Linked DNA regions of Solitalea canadensis DSM 3403. The protein of the gene in region 1 interacts with the protein of each later gene in a pairwise test. Links are inferred from orthologs where the notes say so. Each region holds a gene or a part of one and is shown on either strand. Other genes may lie near its edges. The genes, in order: ung and SOLCA_RS21490.

The links.
Region 2: the proteins of ung (region 1) and SOLCA_RS21490 interact in binary tests that used the Escherichia coli proteins (3 or more experiments, as listed by UniProt). The link is inferred for Solitalea canadensis DSM 3403 from one-to-one orthologs.

The regions. Positions count from the first base shown.
Region 1 is NC_017770.1:3,065,045-3,074,782, forward strand. Bases 6,823-9,738 are described here. They hold ung (uracil-DNA glycosylase), read right to left. Parts: upstream 8,666-9,738; coding sequence 7,979-8,665; downstream 6,823-7,978. Other genes in these bases: SOLCA_RS12660 (metal-dependent transcriptional regulator), read right to left, coding at 6,823-7,402; SOLCA_RS12665 (Lrp/AsnC family transcriptional regulator), read left to right, coding at 7,522-7,998; SOLCA_RS12675 (lipocalin-like domain-containing protein), read left to right, coding at 8,847-9,287; lysS (lysine--tRNA ligase), read right to left, coding at 9,365-9,738. In the rest of the region: SOLCA_RS12630 (DUF423 domain-containing protein), read left to right, coding at 1-212; replication restart helicase PriA, read left to right, coding at 318-2,801; SOLCA_RS12640 (hypothetical protein), read right to left, coding at 2,798-3,484; SOLCA_RS12645 (protein-L-isoaspartate(D-aspartate) O-methyltransferase), read left to right, coding at 3,620-4,264; SsrA-binding protein SmpB, read right to left, coding at 4,344-4,796; SOLCA_RS12655 (Nramp family divalent metal transporter), read right to left, coding at 4,852-6,741; more of SOLCA_RS12660, read right to left, coding at 6,746-6,822. UniProt on the Escherichia coli protein: Excises uracil residues from the DNA which can arise as a result of misincorporation of dUMP residues by DNA polymerase or due to deamination of cytosine.
Region 2 is NC_017770.1:5,082,035-5,091,815, forward strand. Bases 3,548-6,506 are described here. They hold SOLCA_RS21490 (nucleoside-diphosphate kinase), read right to left. Parts: upstream 5,258-6,506; coding sequence 4,838-5,257; downstream 3,548-4,837. Other genes in these bases: SOLCA_RS21480 (GNAT family N-acetyltransferase), read left to right, coding at 3,575-4,174; arsC (arsenate reductase (glutaredoxin)), read left to right, coding at 4,199-4,540; SOLCA_RS21495 (FKBP-type peptidyl-prolyl cis-trans isomerase), read left to right, coding at 5,356-6,237; SOLCA_RS21500 (DHH family phosphoesterase), read left to right, coding at 6,398-6,506. Also shown: bacillithiol system redox-active protein YtxJ, read right to left, coding at 1-247; SOLCA_RS23820 (hypothetical protein), read right to left, coding at 247-375; SOLCA_RS23310 (hypothetical protein), read right to left, coding at 463-618; ribH (6,7-dimethyl-8-ribityllumazine synthase), read right to left, coding at 653-1,147; SOLCA_RS21465 (tetratricopeptide repeat protein), read right to left, coding at 1,243-1,926; DNA replication/repair protein RecF, read left to right, coding at 2,012-3,151; SOLCA_RS21475 (DUF721 domain-containing protein), read left to right, coding at 3,238-3,531; more of SOLCA_RS21500, read left to right, coding at 6,507-7,405; SOLCA_RS21505 (FKBP-type peptidyl-prolyl cis-trans isomerase), read left to right, coding at 7,434-8,267; SOLCA_RS21510 (TatD family hydrolase), read left to right, coding at 8,389-9,159; SOLCA_RS21515 (asparaginase), read left to right, coding at 9,213-9,781. UniProt on the Escherichia coli protein: Major role in the synthesis of nucleoside triphosphates other than ATP. The ATP gamma phosphate is transferred to the NDP beta phosphate via a ping-pong mechanism, using a phosphorylated active-site intermediate.

The DNA.
Region 1 (9,738 bases):
AGCTATCTGTAAAGAAATCTTTTTTAAGAGCCGTATGGTTCTTCCTTGCGGGTATTATCTTATTTTCCGGTTCATTATATTTATTGGCAACACGCGAAGTTATCGGATTTCATAACGCAACCTGGTTAGGAATCATCACTCCTTTTGGTGGTGTAGCTTTTATAATTGGATGGTTATCTGTATTTATTGGAGCGCTTAGAGAACGTTTTTAATAATAAAATGCCCTTTAAGTTTTTTTTTATTAATTTCTGAACCGGTTCAAAAACTTATACCTTATTACCTGTTTACTGGCATCAACAATTGCTAATTGATAAACTATGCTTAAACTTCATTCTGGTGATTATAACGACAGAGTAACACTGTTCGCAGAGGTTGTGCTGCCCTTAGCAATTTCCAGAAACTATACTTATCGCATTCCATTTGAACTCAATCAAACTATCAGGGTTGGGCAACGGGTAATCGTGCAATTTGGAAAGAATAAAGTATACACTGCATTAGTTTATCAGATTACAACTGAAGCTCCAACCCTATACGAGGCAAAGTATATTATTTCTGTATTAGATGATGTGCCACTGGTAACGGAGAATCAGTTAAGATTATGGCAATGGATTTCATCCTATTACATGTGCTACATTGGAGAAGTGATGAATGCTGCATTACCAGCAGCCATGAAACTTGCCAGTGAGACTAAAATCACCTTGAATCGTGAACACGAGTTTGATAAAAGCTTATTGAATGATAAAGAGTTTTTGGTTGTAGATGCATTGGAACTAAAAGAAGACCTCAGTATTAGTGATATTATGAAGGTATTGGGTCAGAAAACCGTAATGCCAGTAATTAAATCATTAAATGAAAAAAGAATCGTTTTAATTTCGGAAGAACTAAATGACCGTTATAAACCCAAGCTCGAAACATTTGTTAAACTACACAAGGTTTATAATAATCCTGATCAATTAAAAGAGCTTTTTAGCATATTAGAAAGGGCCCCAAAGCAGGTGGATCTTTTAATGGTTTACCTACACCTTTCGAAGCTCCGACCGGCACTAACAAAAAAAGAGTTACTGGAAGAAAGCGGTGCTTCTAATGCCATTTTTAATGCTTTGGTAGAAAAGGACATTTTCAGAACCGAAAAAAAAGAAATCAGTCGCTTTTCACAACCTGAAATTGAACTAATAAAAAACTTTAGTCTTTCTGCTGCACAAGAAAAATCGTTGGATGAAATTAAGGACGGATTTGAGGCTAATCTTCCGGTTCTTCTTCACGGAGTTACAGCCTCCGGGAAAACGCAGATTTATATAAAACTCATTGAAGCTTGTCTAAAAGAACACAAGCAGGCTTTATACTTATTACCTGAAATTGCCCTTACGGCTCAAATGATTCAGCGTTTGCAAGCACATTTTGGTGATAACGTAGGAATTTATCATTCAAAATACAATGACAATGAACGGGCTGAAGTGTGGCAAAAAACGCTTAAAAATCAATACAAAATAATTTTAGGCGCACGATCTTCTGTTTTTCTGCCCTTTGCAGATTTAGGGCTAATCATTGTTGATGAAGAGCACGAAACTTCCTTTAAACAATTTGATCCGGCACCTCGCTATAATGCACGAGACACGGCTTTGTATCTCTCCCATTTGCATAAAGCTTCCATTATTTTAGGATCTGCAACACCTTCTATTGAAAGTTATTATAATGCAACCAGCAATCGTTATAAACTGGTTACGTTGACAGAGCGTTTTGGCGGAGTTCAATTACCAGAAATACAAGTAGCCGATTTACAGCAAGAACGCAAGCAAAAAAGCATGAAATCTCATTTTTCGAGCTTGTTGTTCAATGAAATTGAATTAGCACTTAATAAAAAGGAACAGGTAATCTTATTTCAAAACCGCCGTGGCTACGCTCCTATGCTAATGTGTGGCACTTGTGGATTCACTCCCAAATGCATCAATTGCGACATTAGCTTAACATACCATAAACATGATAATAAATTGCATTGTCATTATTGTGGCTTTAAAGACGAGTTGTTTTATCGTTGCCCGGCATGTGGTAGTACCCAAGTAGAACAAAAAGGTTTTGGAACGGAAAAGATCGAAGATGAACTGGCAATAATCCTTCCAACAGCTAGAATTGCGCGAATGGATTTGGATTCAACCCGCAGCAAATACGGGTATCAGCATCTGATCAACGATTTTGAAGACCGAAAGATTGATATCCTGGTAGGTACCCAGATGGTTACCAAAGGACTTGATTTTGAAAATGTAAGTTTAATCGGTGTGCTGAATGCTGATGCAATGCTGAATTTCCCTGATTTCAGAGCTTTTGAGCGCAGCTTTCAGTTAATGACACAAGTGAGTGGCCGGGCAGGCAGAAGAAGCAGCAGAGGCAAGGTAATCATACAAAGCAACCAACCTACTCATAAAGTTATTGAATGGGTTATGTACAATAAATATGAACCTTTCTTTAAAGCGGAGTTAGCAGAACGGAGTGGGTTTCATTATCCTCCATTCTATCGGCTTATACAAATTGATATTAAAAATAAAGACCAAAACCTGGCAAACCAATCTGCCGAGTTTTTAGCCAAAGAGTTAAGAAATCAGTTAGGAAAACGAATATTGGGTCCGGAAATACCACTAATATCTCGGATACGAAACTATTATATCAAAACAATTATGATCAAAATTGAGAAGGAAAATGTCTCAATTGGGAAGGTAAAGCAAGTTGTTCAGGCCGCTATCGATCACTTTTATACACAAAAAGAGAATCGTAACAGCCTGATCAAAATTGATGTAGATCCTTATTAATCTTCGAGTGAACCGAAATTGTACAACAGGGTTAAACCACCCAATGGGTTAAAATAGGTTTCATACCTGGTAGTAGCCGGTACAGATGTTTTAATCATTGTTGCACCTAAAGTATTCTGAATCTTTTCATGGAACCAAATCCCATTAAAGTTAGCCGTTGCAGAAATGGTAATTCTATCCATAGGATAAATTTTTACACCAATGAATGGAGTAAATCCAGCTCCATTGCGAATATTTTCCACAGAACTCAGCACACCTGATGGCGGAACAATTTTCCCATTATACTCTGACCTGAAATAAAAAACGTCAAGTCCGATTACAGGTCTTACGTTGTAATAAAAGAATTCTCGTTCAAAACCAACGCCTACTTTCAGTTGCTCATTAGCTCCTGTATAGCCGGGACAAGTCGGACAATCAGGTGCGGAATTATTGTCTTTTTGCTTAAGATAATCTACTCCGCCGCGAAAAGAGTACATGTTATTTCGTACCTTGAATATAATTCCGGTTACGCTATTTAACTGATAATCATTGTTGTTGAAATCAGAATTAGGTACAGCCATTTGTTCATTGTAACTCAAAATTTTGGCTCCAAGACTGAACCTGTACGGAGAAATGTTTTGTGCTTTCAGGGTATTGGCAAACAACACTGAAAAGAAAATTAATAAGGGAAACTTTAGTTTCATTTTTTTGGGGAGTAATTTTTGATTTAGCTTTTATTTAGATAATTGAACAAATATGCATAATTATTCGACGCCCTTATCAAATATTGAGCCAATTTTATTGTATTTTTGACATTTAATAACTATAATTTAAAATTAATGCTCGATTCGTATAAACATAAAGGATTAAGAAAGGTTTTAGTAAAGCAACTTAAAGAGAAGGGCATTAAGGATGAGGCTGTTCTAAAGGCAATTGAAAAAATACCGCGCCATTTTTTTGTTGAAAAATATGCTGCTGAAGTTGCTTATGCAGATAAAGCTCTGCAAATCGACGCGGGGCAAACGATTTCTCAACCATACACCGTGGCCTACCAAACCGAGCTTTTACACATACAAAAAGGTGAAAAAGTACTCGAGATCGGAACAGGCTCTGGCTACCAAACGTCCATTTTAGTGGAACTTGGTGCTAAAGTGTATACAATAGAACGACAAAAAGAATTATTTGATAAGACATTAAAGTTTCTGCCTACTCTTGGCTACACTGCAAACTTTTACTTGGGTGATGGTTCTAACGGTATTCCTGAAGAGGCTCCATTTAATAAAATACTAGTAACAGCCGGTGCTCCAAGCATTCCGGACACGCTGTTAAAACAACTGGCCATTGGTGGGATTTTAGTTATACCTGTTGGTGATGAAAAAGTACAAACCATGACAACCGTATTGCGGGTGTCTGAAAAAGAATACGAAAAGGTAGAATTCGCTCAGTTCAGGTTCGTTCCTCTGATTGGGGATAAAGCCTGGTAGTTTAGCTACTGGCTATTAGCTGTTAGCTGTTAGAAGTTTCTAATGGCTAAAGGCTAACGACTAAAAGCTAATAGCTAACCTAAAATTTCCTCGCTCTACCCAACTCCACTTTCGCGTCGCGCTCTTTTATACTATCTCGTTTATCGAATTCTTTCTTACCCTGAGCCAAACCAATTTCTATTTTGGCAAATCCACGTTCACTGATAAACATATATAAAGGTATTATGGTTAAACCTTTTTCCTTTGTGCGTTGTAACAGTTTTTTAAGCTCTTTTTTTTGCAATAGCAAAGCTCGATCTCTTTTTGACTCATGATTATAAAATGAACCATGAGAGTATTCTGCAATGTGCATGTTTCTAACATACAATTGTCCGTCAATAAACGCACAAAATGCATCACTAATATTTACTTTACTTTCACGGACAGATTTTATTTCTGTTCCTAACAATTTTATCCCTGCTGTATACTTATCAAGGATATGGTATTCAAAATAGGCTTTCTTGTTCTTTATATTTACGTTATTACCCGACATATTCAAAAAATGTTAGAACAAAGTATTTTGTTTAGATTAATATAAATACTCTTGTTCACTGATTATCTTTCACAATTAATACCGGCACTTTTACTTTGTGCCTTACGGTATCTACAGTTGCCCCAAAGATAACATCTTTTAACGCTTTATGTCCATGTGCACCCATCACTAAAAAATCAATTTCACTATTATTTACAATTTTAGCGATTGCCTTTGCCGGATTACCATATCCAATCTTCCCTTCTACCTTGTACCCCATCTTTTTGATTTCACTCACATACTTGTCAATATTTCGTTCATCACTACGCGTTTCAAAATCATTGATTGATTGTCCCAAATATTGGGCTCCTGCACTCTCTACAATGTGTATAAGTGTGTAATCAGCATCCTTTCCCCCTTGAACTAACGCATTTCTGATAGTGTGGCGATCCATCGCTGAAAAATCAATCGTGATAGCAATATTTTTATATTCGATAAAATCTGGTGAATCAATAGATAATGCAGTTCCATGAGGCACAAAATCATCTTTAGGACTTTTCCTTCTGATAAACGGAACAACTATTACATACAAAAGCAGGCAACCTGTTAAGATGGTTACCGGAAGAACAAGAATGTAAATATAAATTACATTGTCTCCTGCTGATACTAACCAGCCTGTTATTTCTTCGTACACCAGTTTCACGTTTAATGAAATGATTAAAGTAGCACTTATCCACGCCAGCACCTTTACCCAATTTTTAATGGCAAAACCATTCATCTGAGATTTATCACTGCAGAAATGGATTAATGGGATGATGGCAAATCCTAACTGCAGACTTAACACCACCTGACTTAAAACCAGAAGTTCTCCAAGTTTATCCTCCCCAAACCAAATAATTGTTATCATGGCTGGAGCTATTGCAATGATACGAGTGATCAAACGACGCAGCCACGGACGAATACGTAAATTTAAATAACCTTCCATTACAATTTGTCCGGCCAACGTTCCAGTTATAGTTGAACTTTGTCCAGATGCAATCAAGGCAACGGCAAATAATGCAGGAGCTAACGATCCAAATATAGAGGTAAGCAATTCATGAGCATCTTCAATATCTGCAATCTCAAAGTATCCGTTATTATGAAAAGCTGCTGCGGCCAGGATCAAAATTGAAGCATTAACCAAAAATGCAAGATTCAGCGCAATTGTGGTGTCAAAGAAATTGAATTTCAACGCTTCTTTAAGACTCCTTTGTTCATTTTCTATTTTCCTTGTTTGTACCAACGATGAATGAAGGTACAGATTATGAGGCATTACCGTTGCACCAATAATACCGATAGCAATGTATAAAGCTTCGCCACCTAAAATAGAAGGTTTAAAACCTCTAGCAATTTCCTTTACATCCGGCTGCGCAATAAACACGTCGACTAAAAATGCCATTCCAATAATAAAGACCATCGAAACAATAAACACTTCCATTGTTCGAATGCCTTTATTCATGAGGAACAGAATGATCAACGTATCCAATACCGTAATAGATACACCCCATATTAATGGCAAGCCAAACAGCAATTTTAACCCAATGGCCATACCGATAACTTCGGCTAAATCACAGGCAGCAATCGCTATTTCGGCTAATATGTATAATGGAATATTAATAAAGCTTGGGTAAGTTTTACGAGATGCCTGGGCAAGATCCAATCCACGTACAATTCCTAAACGGGCACTTAAACTTTGAAGTAACAAAGCCATTAAATTCGACATCAATAACACCCATATTAACTGATAGCCGAACTTACTTCCTCCTGCAATATCTGTAGCCCAGTTCCCGGGGTCCATATAACCAACGCTTACCAAATAAGCCGGGCCAATAAATGCCATAAACCGTTTCCATGGACTCTTTGATACTGGAATACTTACGCTTGAATGAACTTCGGCTAACGAACCGGAACTGTGTGCCTGTGACATAATTTTATTTTGCTACCAGAATATTATTTGCTACTTCCTTACTTAGAAAAAGCGTTCTACCATCGGCTGTTGAAACAATAACCGATTGATCGTATTCATTTTTTTCTTTGATTGTGATGGATGCGCCTAATCCGAGTTGTTGTTTTTCGAGGTATTGTAGGAAGGTATTGGTGTGGTCAGAAACACCGGCTATTTTTCCGGAATCTCCTTCATCAAGTTTTAACAGCTTATGAAAATTGGTTATGGAAAACACCCCATTTTTAGTAGGAATTGGGTCGCCATGGGGATCATATTTAGGAAAACCCAGGTATTCATCCAATCTATTTATCAATTTATCGGAATTAATATGTTCAAGTTCTTCCGCAATATCATGAACCTCGTCCCATTTAAAATTAAGCTTATTCACTAAAAAACACTCCCATAACCGGTGTTTTCTAATAATTTGAACGGCTATCTCCTCACCCTTTTTGGTAAGGCTGACTCCTTGGTAGCGTTCGTAATTTATTAATTTCTTATCCGCTAGTTTTTTTAACATATCTGTTACCGAAGCTGCCTTAGTATTCATCACTTCTGCAATTGCATTTGTGGTTACATTCCCTACAATGTGCTCGGTAAGCTTATAAATGGCTTTTAGATAGTTTTCTTCTGTAAATGAGTTCATAATTAAAGTCTGTCAAATCTAATATTTTTTTTAGACTAACCTAAATTTTCCAAATTTTTTTTCGGCAGAATATTGTTTGGTGGCAAATAAATTTGCTACTTTGTAGGAAATATAAAACAATGAACGGACATCATCTCGATAAGATAGACCTACACATTATCAAATTACTACAAAAAGACGGACGAATTACCAATTTGCAATTATCCAATGAGATAGGCCTTTCTCCCGCTCCCACTCTTGAGCGTGTTCGTAAGCTTGAAAATCAGGGATACATTAAAAGTTACCATGCTTCAGTTGATGAAGAGTCGTTAGGTTTTGGCGTAAAATGCTTTATTCAGATTACTATTAACCTAAATATTCCTGATGCCAGAAATAAATTCATTCAAAAAATCAATGCGATTGAGGATGTAGTAGAGTGTCATCACGTAACCGGTTCGTCAGACTTTGTTGTAAAGCTGGTTGCTAAAGACATGAAGGGTTACGAACGTATTATTTTGGAGAAACTAAGTAAAATTGAAGAAATTGGTCATCAAAGCTCAATGATGATTTTATCAAGCACCATTAAGCCTTCGTTGCCTATTGTTCTTGAGAAGTAATTTGCCAATCTATGGGAGCTAAACCTTCTTTGGTTAGGATCTCATTTGTTTTTGAAAAATGTCTGCAGCCTAAAAATCCATTATATGCCGAAAACGGTGATGGATGGGCTGCAGTCAAAATAAAATGCTTGTTTGCATCTATTAAAGCTGTTTTAGCTTTTGCATAATTCCCCCAAAGGATAAACACCAATCCTTTTTTCTTTTCAGATAACTTACGGATAACTGTATCTGTAAATTGCTCCCATCCTTTATTTTGATGCGAACCTGCTTGACTTGCCCTTACTGTAAGTGTTGCATTTAATAACAATACTCCTCTTTTGGCCCATTCTGTAAGTGTTCCATGATTGGGCGCCTGAATATTAAGATCTGCATCTAATTCTTTATAAATATTCTTTAATGAAGGTGGAACTGCTACTCCCTTTTGTACCGAAAAACATAGACCATGTGCCTGACCTGCTCCATGGTAAGGATCCTGGCCTAAAATAACTACTTTCACCTCATCGAACGGGGTATAAGTAAAGGCATTAAATATATCGGAGTTACTAGGATAGATTACAGCTCCATTGCTTTTCTCTTCTTGTAGGAAAGCCTTAAGCTTAACCATGTAATCTTTTTCAAATTCATCTTTCAATACAGCAAGCCATGAGGGCTCAAGCGAAACTGACATATAAAAAATTGTTATTTGACGCCAAGATAGTAGTTTTGGCCAAAAATTAATAGCAAAAAAAGGATATCTGCTTTGTCAAGCGTTTTTTATTGCAACTATTCCAACCATTTTTACGTATTAAGTATTGAAAAACAACCGAAGGTCATTTTTCACTTACTGACAATTAAAAACCGAATCTTTCATGAAAAAACTAAGCACATTATTCATAATTCTTTTAGGAGTTTTCAGCATTGTGACATCCTGTAAGGATAATGATGATCCGCAACCATCATTAGATGGTAAATGGTCATTGGTAAAAGCAGATGTAAAAGTTACTGATGGAAATGGAAACGTTGTTAATTCCTTTAATATTCCTATTTCGCAATTTGCTGAAAAAGATAAACTAGAGTTAGAATTTAACAATGGAAAAATCATTTCGCAGGTTGATGCAAATGGAAATGCTGTTGTTTCTTCGGTAAATTACCGTGTTGACAATAACACCCTGTTAGTAAAAGCTAATGATGCCAGTCCGGAAGAGCTCTTTGCCATTTATTCATTATTTAGCAAAGAACTTACACTTACATTTGTTGAAATAAACGATGATGGCAAAATTGAGACTAAGCTTGTCTACAATCGTAAATAAAACATAAGCTCATAAAAGAAAAGCGTCCCTTCTTAGGTTCAACCAAGAAGGGACGCTTTTTTTATTCTAAGTTTGATCTATTCAAACCAAACTTTTACTTCTTCTAATGACGGATTTTTAAGTTCGAGCTTCATTTTCTTTTTCATTCCGCCCATATCATTAAATACTTTATTCGGATTTGCCGCTTTTAACTCTTCTACTGTATTGAATCCCATTTTACGAATTACCTGAACCCAATCAATAGGAATTCCAATAGCAACAAAATCTTCGTCAGTGCTTGCTGTTTGCTTTTTCTCAGGGCGCATTTGGGGGAAAAACAATACTTCCTGGATGGTGCTCTGATTGGTCATCAACATCACCAAACGGTCAATACCGATTCCTAAACCAGCAGTTGGAGGCATACCGTACTCTAATGAGCGTAAGAAATCCTCATCCATTGCCATTGCCTCAT
Region 2 (9,781 bases), 2.0 Mb from region 1 along the record:
ATAACTGAGGTGATTCATGATGAACCTGGAACATTTCTGCTATCATCGCTGAAATTGGTCGGTATGTTAACAGATCGAGATAATAAACGGATGTATTTTCCGGGAGCTCCAGCCAATCGCTTTCAAACCGTTTTTTAGCAAACAGGCTGATAGAACAACGTGTACTGTGCTTGAAAATAATACTGAAACCCTGATGTTTTTTAATCTCGTGAAGCTGTTCTTCAGCTGTTAACGCAATCCAATTCATTAATAATACCTTTGTTTTTTAGGCTTTTTTGTTGTCGAATAAGCCGGGCATTTTTCACCACTGCGGCAAGATTCTAATACAGTACCTGCAATAAACGCGCAAAGTAGTATAACAGCAATACGTTTCATTATGTTTGGAGTTTAGTTTTATTAATATACCGTAATAATTACGAAAAATAAAATTTGTTTGAACATCAAAGTGTAAAAATGTCTCGTTTAGTCTTTAAAACGGTCTTTTTTCTTTCCTTTAGATTTTACAGGCTTTGCTGTTATTCCCGAAGCATACGCTGGACATTGATATCTTCCACATGCCTCAAAAAGTATTCCAGATAGCATGCAGGTAAGTACTAACAAAACGGCTGACTTTTTCATAACCGTTTATACGCAAAACCTAAACTATTGGTTATTATTTTTTCAACTTTTTAGCAAGATCGGCCATTTTGATAGCAGTAACTGCTGCTTCATCACCTTTATTTCCATGTCGGCCGCCTGCGCGTTCAATAGCCTGCTGCATGTTATCAGTTGTTAAAACACCGAAAATCACAGGTCTGTTGTATTTTAAAGCCACATCCGTAATGCCAATTGAAACAGCATTGCAGATAAAGTCAAAGTGACGGGTTTCACCCTGAACAACGCAGCCTAAACAAATAACCGCGTCAAACGTTTCTGATTCTAATAACAGCTGTGCTCCTGTGCTTAATTCAAAAGTGCCTGGAACTGTGTGAGTAATAATTTGCTCATCGGCAGCACCATAATTCTTTAATGTAGAAATGGCACCATCTAATAAAGCTCCAGTAACTTTATGGTTCCATTCAGAAACAACAATTCCAAATTTATATCCCTGAGCAGAAGGTACTTCTGATTCAGAAAAGTCTGATAAATTTTTATATGCAGTAGCCATATGTTGATTTAAAGGTTAGCAGGAAATAAAAACGGCGAACAGCCAAAGTACTGTTCACCGCTTAAATATTTTTGTTCAGTTAGAACTTTAGCCGATTATAACTTTGCTTCAGCACGAGCGATGTATTCATCAATTGAACGTGCTTGTTGCGATTCAGCGTATTCAGTTTTGATCGTTTTGTAAGCTTCAACAGCTTTGTCATTTTTCTTCAACTCCTCGTAGATCATACCTAATTTCATTAAGTAGATTGGTGAAAAGCTTTGCAGTTTTTTATCAGCTGCTTTTTTGTAATAATCAGCTGCTTTATCGTAATTCTTTAATTCGCTGTATGCATCACCAATTGCACCTAGAGCGGTTGCACTGGTAACCTCATCTTTAGAACTATAACTTTCTAAGTTGTCAATTGCTTTTTGGAATTCACCTTTCTTAAGGTAAATGATACCTGAATAATAATAAGCCAAATTAGCAGCCTTTGTACCACTGTATTCGTCAATAATTTTTACAAATCCAGGGAAGTTACCATCTCCGTTAAGAGCCTTATCTAATGAATCAGCTTCAAAATATTGTTCAGCCTTAAACATTTGATCCTGTGCTTCTTTATCCTGGTTTTTATGGTAAAGGTTCCAACCTATGAATAAACCACCCATAATCACAATTGCTCCCAGAATGATTAGAAGGCTTTTTTTGTTTTCGGTAACAAACATTTCTGTTTTTCCGAACTGCCCTTGTAAATCTAAACCACCGATTTCCTGATGATTATTCTCTTGATTTTTTGCCATTTGTACTATATTGAGTGCGCAAAAATACACTTTTAATCTTTTTACGCAAGTCTGATTATTATTTGATGTTGCTTACCTTTGTTCAATGTATCTGCAAAAGCTTACCCTGTTAAATTTTAAAAACTACGAAGAGGCCGAATTGGACTTTATTCCAACGGTAAATTGCTTTGTTGGTAATAATGGTGCAGGTAAAACAAATCTGTTGGATGCTATCCATTACCTGTCTCTTTGCAAAAGTTATTTTAATCCGGTTGATAGTCAGCAAATACGCTATGAACAGGATTTTTTTATGTTGCAGGGCGTTTTTGAGAAAAATGAACAGAGTGAGGTTATTTTCTGCGGATTAAAGAAAAATCAGAAAAAACAATTCAAGCGTAATAAAAAGGACTATTCACGATTGGCAGATCATATCGGACAGTTCCCGTTAGTAATGATCTCTCCGTATGATATTAGCCTGGTTATTGAAGGTAGTGAAGAGCGTCGGAAATTTATTGATAATGTAATTTCTCAGACAGATAACCGTTACCTCGACACGCTTATATTATATAATAAGAACCTGACGAATAGAAATAGCTTGCTTCGACAGTTTGCAGAAAGTGGAAATTTTGATCCTGACCTTCTATCTGTTTATGATGATCAATTAATTGCAACAGGTTCTGAAATTTATCAAAAACGAAAATCATTCCTCGAAGAATTTACTGAAGTATTTAATACACATTATAAGTATCTTAGTAACGAAGCAGAAAATGTGACCCTGCAATATGTTTCGCAGTTAAATGAAGATGCTTATGCAGAAGGCTTGAAAAAAAGCTTCAGAAAGGATACCGTTTTACAACGCACGAATTTTGGTATTCATAAAGATGAGCTTGAATTTAGTATACATGGCTACTCCTTGAAAAAATTTGGATCTCAGGGTCAGCAAAAATCATTTCTCATTGCATTAAAACTGGCACAGTATAGTTATCTCTATAAGTTAAAAGGATTTAAGCCCTTATTATTATTAGATGATATTTTTGACAAGCTGGATGACATGCGGGTTAAAAAAATGATGGAAATGGTTGTTCAGGATAATTTCGGCCAGTTATTTATTACCGATACCAGTAAAGACCGGGTAGAAAAGGTGTTTGATGAAATAGGAATGGATATTAAAGTGTTCGAAGTAAGCAAAGGAGCAGTTGAAGGCGGACATATTAAAGACGAAGCTTTTGTAAACCGATCAGAATAGGATCGTTTAACTACTGAATCAACTTATTTATTAATGTAATCAATCCCGTTAATTATCGGGCCTAATCGGTGTAATCACCAAAATATATGTTTAAAAAATCCAACGAACAAACAATGAAAGAAGCAATAGACCTGCTTCTTGAAACATACCGAATAAAGGATAAATATAATGAAGTGAATATTGTTCAGTCATGGGCCGATATAATGGGGCCAATGGTTGCCAACAGAACTTCTGAAATATTTATCCGCAATAAAAAACTATTTGTTCGATTAGATTCCGCGGCACTTCGCCATGAGCTTACCCGTGCAAAAGAGAAGATTGTTGAGGTGGTAAATGATAAGGCTGGAACCAAAGTGATTGAGGAAGTGGTGTTTTTATAGTTTTAAGACAGTATAAATAACGTTAAGTTTCTAATAAGTAAGTATGAACCTTTTTGATCCGTCTCAGATCGTTGTCCTCGAAAATGAAAAAGTCCTTTTACGGCCATTAGAAGAAACCGATTTTGAACATTTGTTAGAATTTTCTTTAAATGAACCTGAAATCTGGAGATATTCTTTGTTACAGGCTGGTGGTGAAGAGAATTTGAAAAAATATATTCAGATTGCTTTAGCCGCAAAGAAACTAGGTAGAGAATTTCCATTTATCGTATTTGATAAACAGCAAAACAGGTATGCAGGAAGTACTCGTTTTTATGATATACAATTATCTTATCAAACATTGCAGTTGGGTTATACATGGTATGGTAAAGATTTTCAAGGTACAGGTTTAAATAAGCAATGTAAGTTTCTATTGTTGGAGTTTGCTTTTGAGAAGTTGGGCATGGAAAGGGTAGAGTTTAGAGCAGATAATAATAATGCTAGAAGTATTGCTGCAATGAAAAGTATTGGGTGTACCGTGGAAGGTGTGCTTCGTAGTCATATGCCCGACTCGTTTGGTGGAAGACGGGATAGTATTGTTCTCAGTATTCTAAAAAAGGAATGGGAGAATGGTGTTAGAGATAAGCTAAAAAGTAAACTCAGTTGAAAGTTTAGATCACAAGAAAATAAGATGAAAATACTTCACAATCCAAAATGCAGCACCAGCCGAACTGCTTTGAAATTATTAGAAGAAAAGGGCGCTAAGCTGGAAATTATAAAATATATCGACGATAAGCTTTCTGTTGATGAACTTAAGGACATTATAAAACTTATCGGCATAAATCCCATAGAACTAGTGAGAACAAAAGAGCCAATCTGGAAAGAACAATTTGCAGGTAAATCTTTGAGCGATGACGAAATAGTTAATGCAATGATTGAGTTTCCACAGTTGATGGAACGTCCGATAGTGATTGAAGGAAATCGAGCCGTTATCGGAAGGCCTGTTGAAAAAGTGATTGAGTTGTTGAAATAGCTGGTAGCCATCAACCATTAGCTGTTAGTAATTAGCTATTAGATTTACAGCTGTTAGCTTAATAAAAAAAGGAAAAGCATGAACTCAATTCATGCTTTTCCTTTTATAGGCCAATAGCTAATAGCTAAAATTAGAAACTGAGTTATTGAAGTAGCTGGTAGCTATCAGCCATTAGCTGTTAGTAATTAGCTATTAGATTTTCAGCTGCTAGCTTAATAAAAAAAGGAAAAGCATGAACTCAATTCATGCTTTTCCTTTTATAGGCCAATAGCTAACAGCTAAAGGCTTATAGCTAAATTAGAAACGCTCAAAGTTATTGAAGAAGAAGTTTCCTTCGATAGCAGCGTTTTCATCTGAATCAGAACCGTGGATAGCGTTAGCGTCAATAGATTTAGCAAAATCAGCACGGATAGTTCCAGCATCAGCTTTACTTGGATCAGTTGCTCCGATAAATTTACGGAAATCTTCGATCGCGTTGTCTTTTTCTAAAATCGCAGCATAGATAGGTCCTTGCGACATAAAGCTAACTAAGTCTTTATAGAACGGACGCTCACTGTGAACAGCATAGAATTGACCAGCAGTTTCAGTAGTAAGTTTTGTGTATTTTAATGCAACAACTTTGTAGCCCGCTTTAATGATACGGTCTAAAATCGCGCCTGCATGGCCATTCGCCACCGCATCAGGCTTAATCATTGTGAAAGTTCTGTTAGTAACCATTTCTTTTTTAAAATTTGCCGCAAAGATAGAGTTTTATCTGTTAATTTAGCCCCTTGCCTTTAACTGGTTTTTAACACATTAACGCTTACATAAATTAAATGAAACAACTCAAATTTCTGATAGCATTATTAGTTATCGCAGGAGTAACTTTGATGGCTTTTGATAATGGCTTTCAGCAAACCAAACGTGGCCTGTTTTATAAAATTCTTAAAACAACAGCCACCAATAAAATAAAAATCAAACAAGGTGATTATGTGAAATTTCACATGATCTATAAAACCGATAAAGACTCAATCCTTCAAAGTACTTATAAGCTTAAACAACCTGCTGAGGTTATTGTAAGAATTGATACAATGGCAGATAAGAGTCAGGTTATGGAGGCTTTAACATTATTGGCCAAAGGTGATAGTGCCACATTTAGAATTGGTAGTGATTTGTTATTTAAAGGTGCGCCTGCATCTGTTCAACGTCCGCCATTTCTGGCATCAAAAAGATTTTTATGTTATACGATTAAGGTTATCGACGTAAAAACACCTCAGCAAATGGAAGCTGAAGCAAAAGCAGCAGCAGCTAAGCGCAAAGCAGAGGAAGACAAATCAATTAGTGATTATGCAAAAGTCAATAATCTGCAATTGTCGACTACACCATCAGGGTTGCGTTACCAAATAACTTCAAAAGGAAACGGAGTGAATGCAAAAGCAGGTGACACCATTAATGTACACTATACAGGTAAACTATTAAGCGGTAAAAAATTCGATTCATCTTACGATCGCAACCAGCCTATCGAATTTATGTTAGGCAAAAACATGGTGATTGCCGGTTGGGATGAAGGTTTACAATTGTTGAAAAAAGGAGAAAAAGCAGTTTTTGTAATTCCATCAGGATTAGCATACGGAGAACGTGCAATGGGAGCGGATATTCCAGCTAACAGCATCCTAGTGTTTGATGTTGAATTAGTAGATATTAAGCCGGTGAAGTAATTATATTAGTCCATAGTCCATGGTCCATAGTCTATAGAATCTTCGAGTCGGATTAAACTTACTATGGTCTATGGACTATTGACTATGGTCCATTACCCGCTCGATATGTCTATGAACTATGGACCAAACTACGTATCTTCGCCCTCTTTAACCAAATTACATGCAGTCAATTACGGCCTTAAAGCCACTTTTAGAAACAGCAAAAAATATAGTCATAACAACTCATCCAAAACCTGATGGTGATGCGATGGGTTCATCATTAGGGCTTTATCATTATTTGTTACTAAAAGGGCATAACGTACATGTAATTACTCCTACTGATTATCCATTCTTTTTACATTGGTTACCTGGAAATGGAGAGGTTATCGTATATCCTGATCAACCCCAACAATCAGAAAAGTTAATTGCTGATGCAGATATTATTTTCTGCCTTGATTTTAATGGTCTGAAAAGGATAAACGGACTTGGCGATGTTGTTGGGGCTGCTCCTGGAATAAAAGTAATGATCGATCATCACCTCGAGCCAGAGGGGTTTGATGATTATCGCTTATGGAATGCCGCGGCATGTGCTACCGCAGAGTTGGTTTATGACTTTATGGTGCAAATGGGTGATAAAGCGTTGTTAAATAAAAGTATCGCCAGTTGTTTGTATTGTGGAATCATGACTGATTCAGGATCGTTCCGCTTTAACTCTGTAACCGCACATTTGCATAGAGTTGTTGCCGACCTTATTGAGGTGGGTGCAGATAATGCACGTATTCATGAATTGGTTTACGATACCTATTCTGAAAGTCGGACACGTTTCTTAGGATACTGTCTGAAAGATAAATTGCAAGTTTTTGAAGAATACAGAACAGCGCTGATAGCATTAACACAGCAAGATCTTGATGAATATAATGTTGGTTCAGGTGATACAGAAGGTATTGTTAATTACGCACTTTCAATCAATAATATTAAATTCGCGGCCATAATTATTGACCGGGCCGAAATAGTTAAATTATCATTACGCTCTAAAGGAGAATTTCCGGCAAATGAAGTTGCAAAAAAATACTTTGAAGGAGGAGGGCATCACAATGCCGCAGGGGGACAATCGCAATTATCATTGGAAGAAACCGTACAGAAGTTTATTTCAGTACTACCGGAATATAAAGAGTTATTAAACGTTTAAACCACAAGCATTAATAGAAAATTATTCAATGAAAGCAAAATTTGCAGTTTTAGCAGTAGCCCTTGCCGGTGTGCTGTTCGCTTGTAACAAAGATGGTTACAAGAAAAGTGAGAACGGTCTGTTATATAAAATCTATACCGAAAATAAAGGCGAAAAAATCAAAGAAGGCGACTTTATTCGTGTAAATATTATCTACAAAACTGACAGTGATTCAGTATTGATGGATACTTACAAAATGAAAAGACCTTATGATTTGATCGTTCAAAAACCTCTTTTCAAAGGAGATATGATGGATGCCTTTAAAATGTTAACTAAAGGCGACAGTGCTTCATTTAAAGTTATTGCTGACTCAGTTTTCAATCCTAAAATGGGTATGTCAATGCCTCCATTTATTAAATCGGGTAGCTATTTAACGTTCATTGTAAAAGTAGAAGACGTTAAAACTAAATCGTCAATGGAAGCAGAAGCCAATAAAGCAATGGATAAATTCCAAACTGATAGCAAAATTGCATTCCAAAAAACAGCTTCTGGCTTACGTTATTTCATCTCTACTCCAGCTGCAGCCGGAACTCAAGTGAAATTAGGTGATACTGTTAAAGTTCACTATACCGGTAAATTGTTAGACGGAACCAAATTCGATTCATCATTAGACCGTGGTCAGCCATTTGAATTACCAGTTCAAAAAGGTATGGTGATTGATGGTTGGGTAGAAGCATTACAATTATTGAAAAAAGGCGAATCTGCAACTTTCATTATTCCTGCAAAATTAGCTTACGGTGAAATGGGTAATGGTCCTATTCCTCCAAACAGCCCATTAGTATTTGAATTACAAGTGTTGGATGTTAAATCAGCTAAGAAATAGTTGATCTGAACATACAGACAAATAAAATAAAGAACTGCGGATGAACAATCATTCGCAGTTTTTGTTTAAACAGCATTTGAGAAAATAAACTTGTGAGTCGATCACGGAACAAAATTTTAAAATGTTATTAACCGATACACATACACACCAATATTATTCACCAGAAGATCCGGCAGAAAGAGAAAAAGCGATTCAGCGTGCTTTTGACAATGGGGTAAAACGTATGTTTTTGCCAAATGTAGATTCTGGAACTATTCAGCATGTATTTGATCTGGCCACGAAATATCCCGAAAACTGTTTTCCAATGATGGGTCTTCACCCATGTTCTGTTAAGGATAATTATGAAAAAGAGTTAACTGTTATAAAGCAGGCTATTGATGCAAATAAAATCTACGCGATCGGTGAAATCGGAATAGACCTTTATTGGGATAAAACGCATCTGGAAGAGCAAAAGAAAGCATTCAAAACTCAGATTGGTTGGGCTAAAGAGCTTAACCTGCCAATCGTTATCCATTGCCGCGATGCTTACAACGAAATCATTGAAGTATTAGAAGAAGAAAAGGATGAAAAACTTCGTGGTATTTTCCATTGTTTTGGAGGTTCAGTTGAACAAGCTCAAAAAGTAATTAATCTAAACTTTTACTTGGGCATTGGAGGAGTTGTTACCTATAAAAACTCAGGATTAGATAAAACTGTGGCGGCAATTAATCCTGAACATATTGTTTTGGAAACGGATGCGCCTTATTTAACTCCTGTACCTTATAGAGGTAAGCCTAATGAGACAAGCTATTTAGTGCATATTGCTCAAAAAGTAGCCGACCTTTATCAGATGGATATTGTAAAATTGGCAAAAATCACTACAGAAAACTCGGTAAAAATATTTGGAGTTTAATTCAGATTGGTTTTCTTTGCAAATCAATCAAAAATTAACGAATCTAAACCTTAATGACCAATATTCTGATTATCTATACCGGCGGTACGATTGGTATGGTAAATGATCCTAAAACAGGAGCATTAAAACCATTCAACTTTTCGCACATTACCGGTAATGTACCCGAACTAAAACGACTTAATTATAATTTCGCCGTTCACTCTTTCAACCCGACGCTGGATTCATCTAATATGACACCGGAAATCTGGGTAGAATTGGCAGTGATCATTGAAGATAATTATAATAAGTACGATGGTTTTGTGATATTACACGGATCAGATACGATGGCTTATTCGGCCTCGGCATTAAGTTTTGCGTTGGAAAACTTAGCCAAACCGGTGGTTTTTACCGGTTCTCAACTGCCAATTGGGGAGATCAGGACAGATGCAAAAGAGAATCTGCTGACCGCTCTTGAAATTGCTGCAGCTAAAAAAGATGATGGTTCTGCAATGGTTCCTGAAGTATGTATCTATTTTGATTTCATGCTTTACAGAGGAAACAGAGCCACTAAATTTGATTCAGAAAAGTTCCAGGCGTTTACTTCGACCAACTATCATCCTTTGGCAGAAGCCGGAATTAGGTT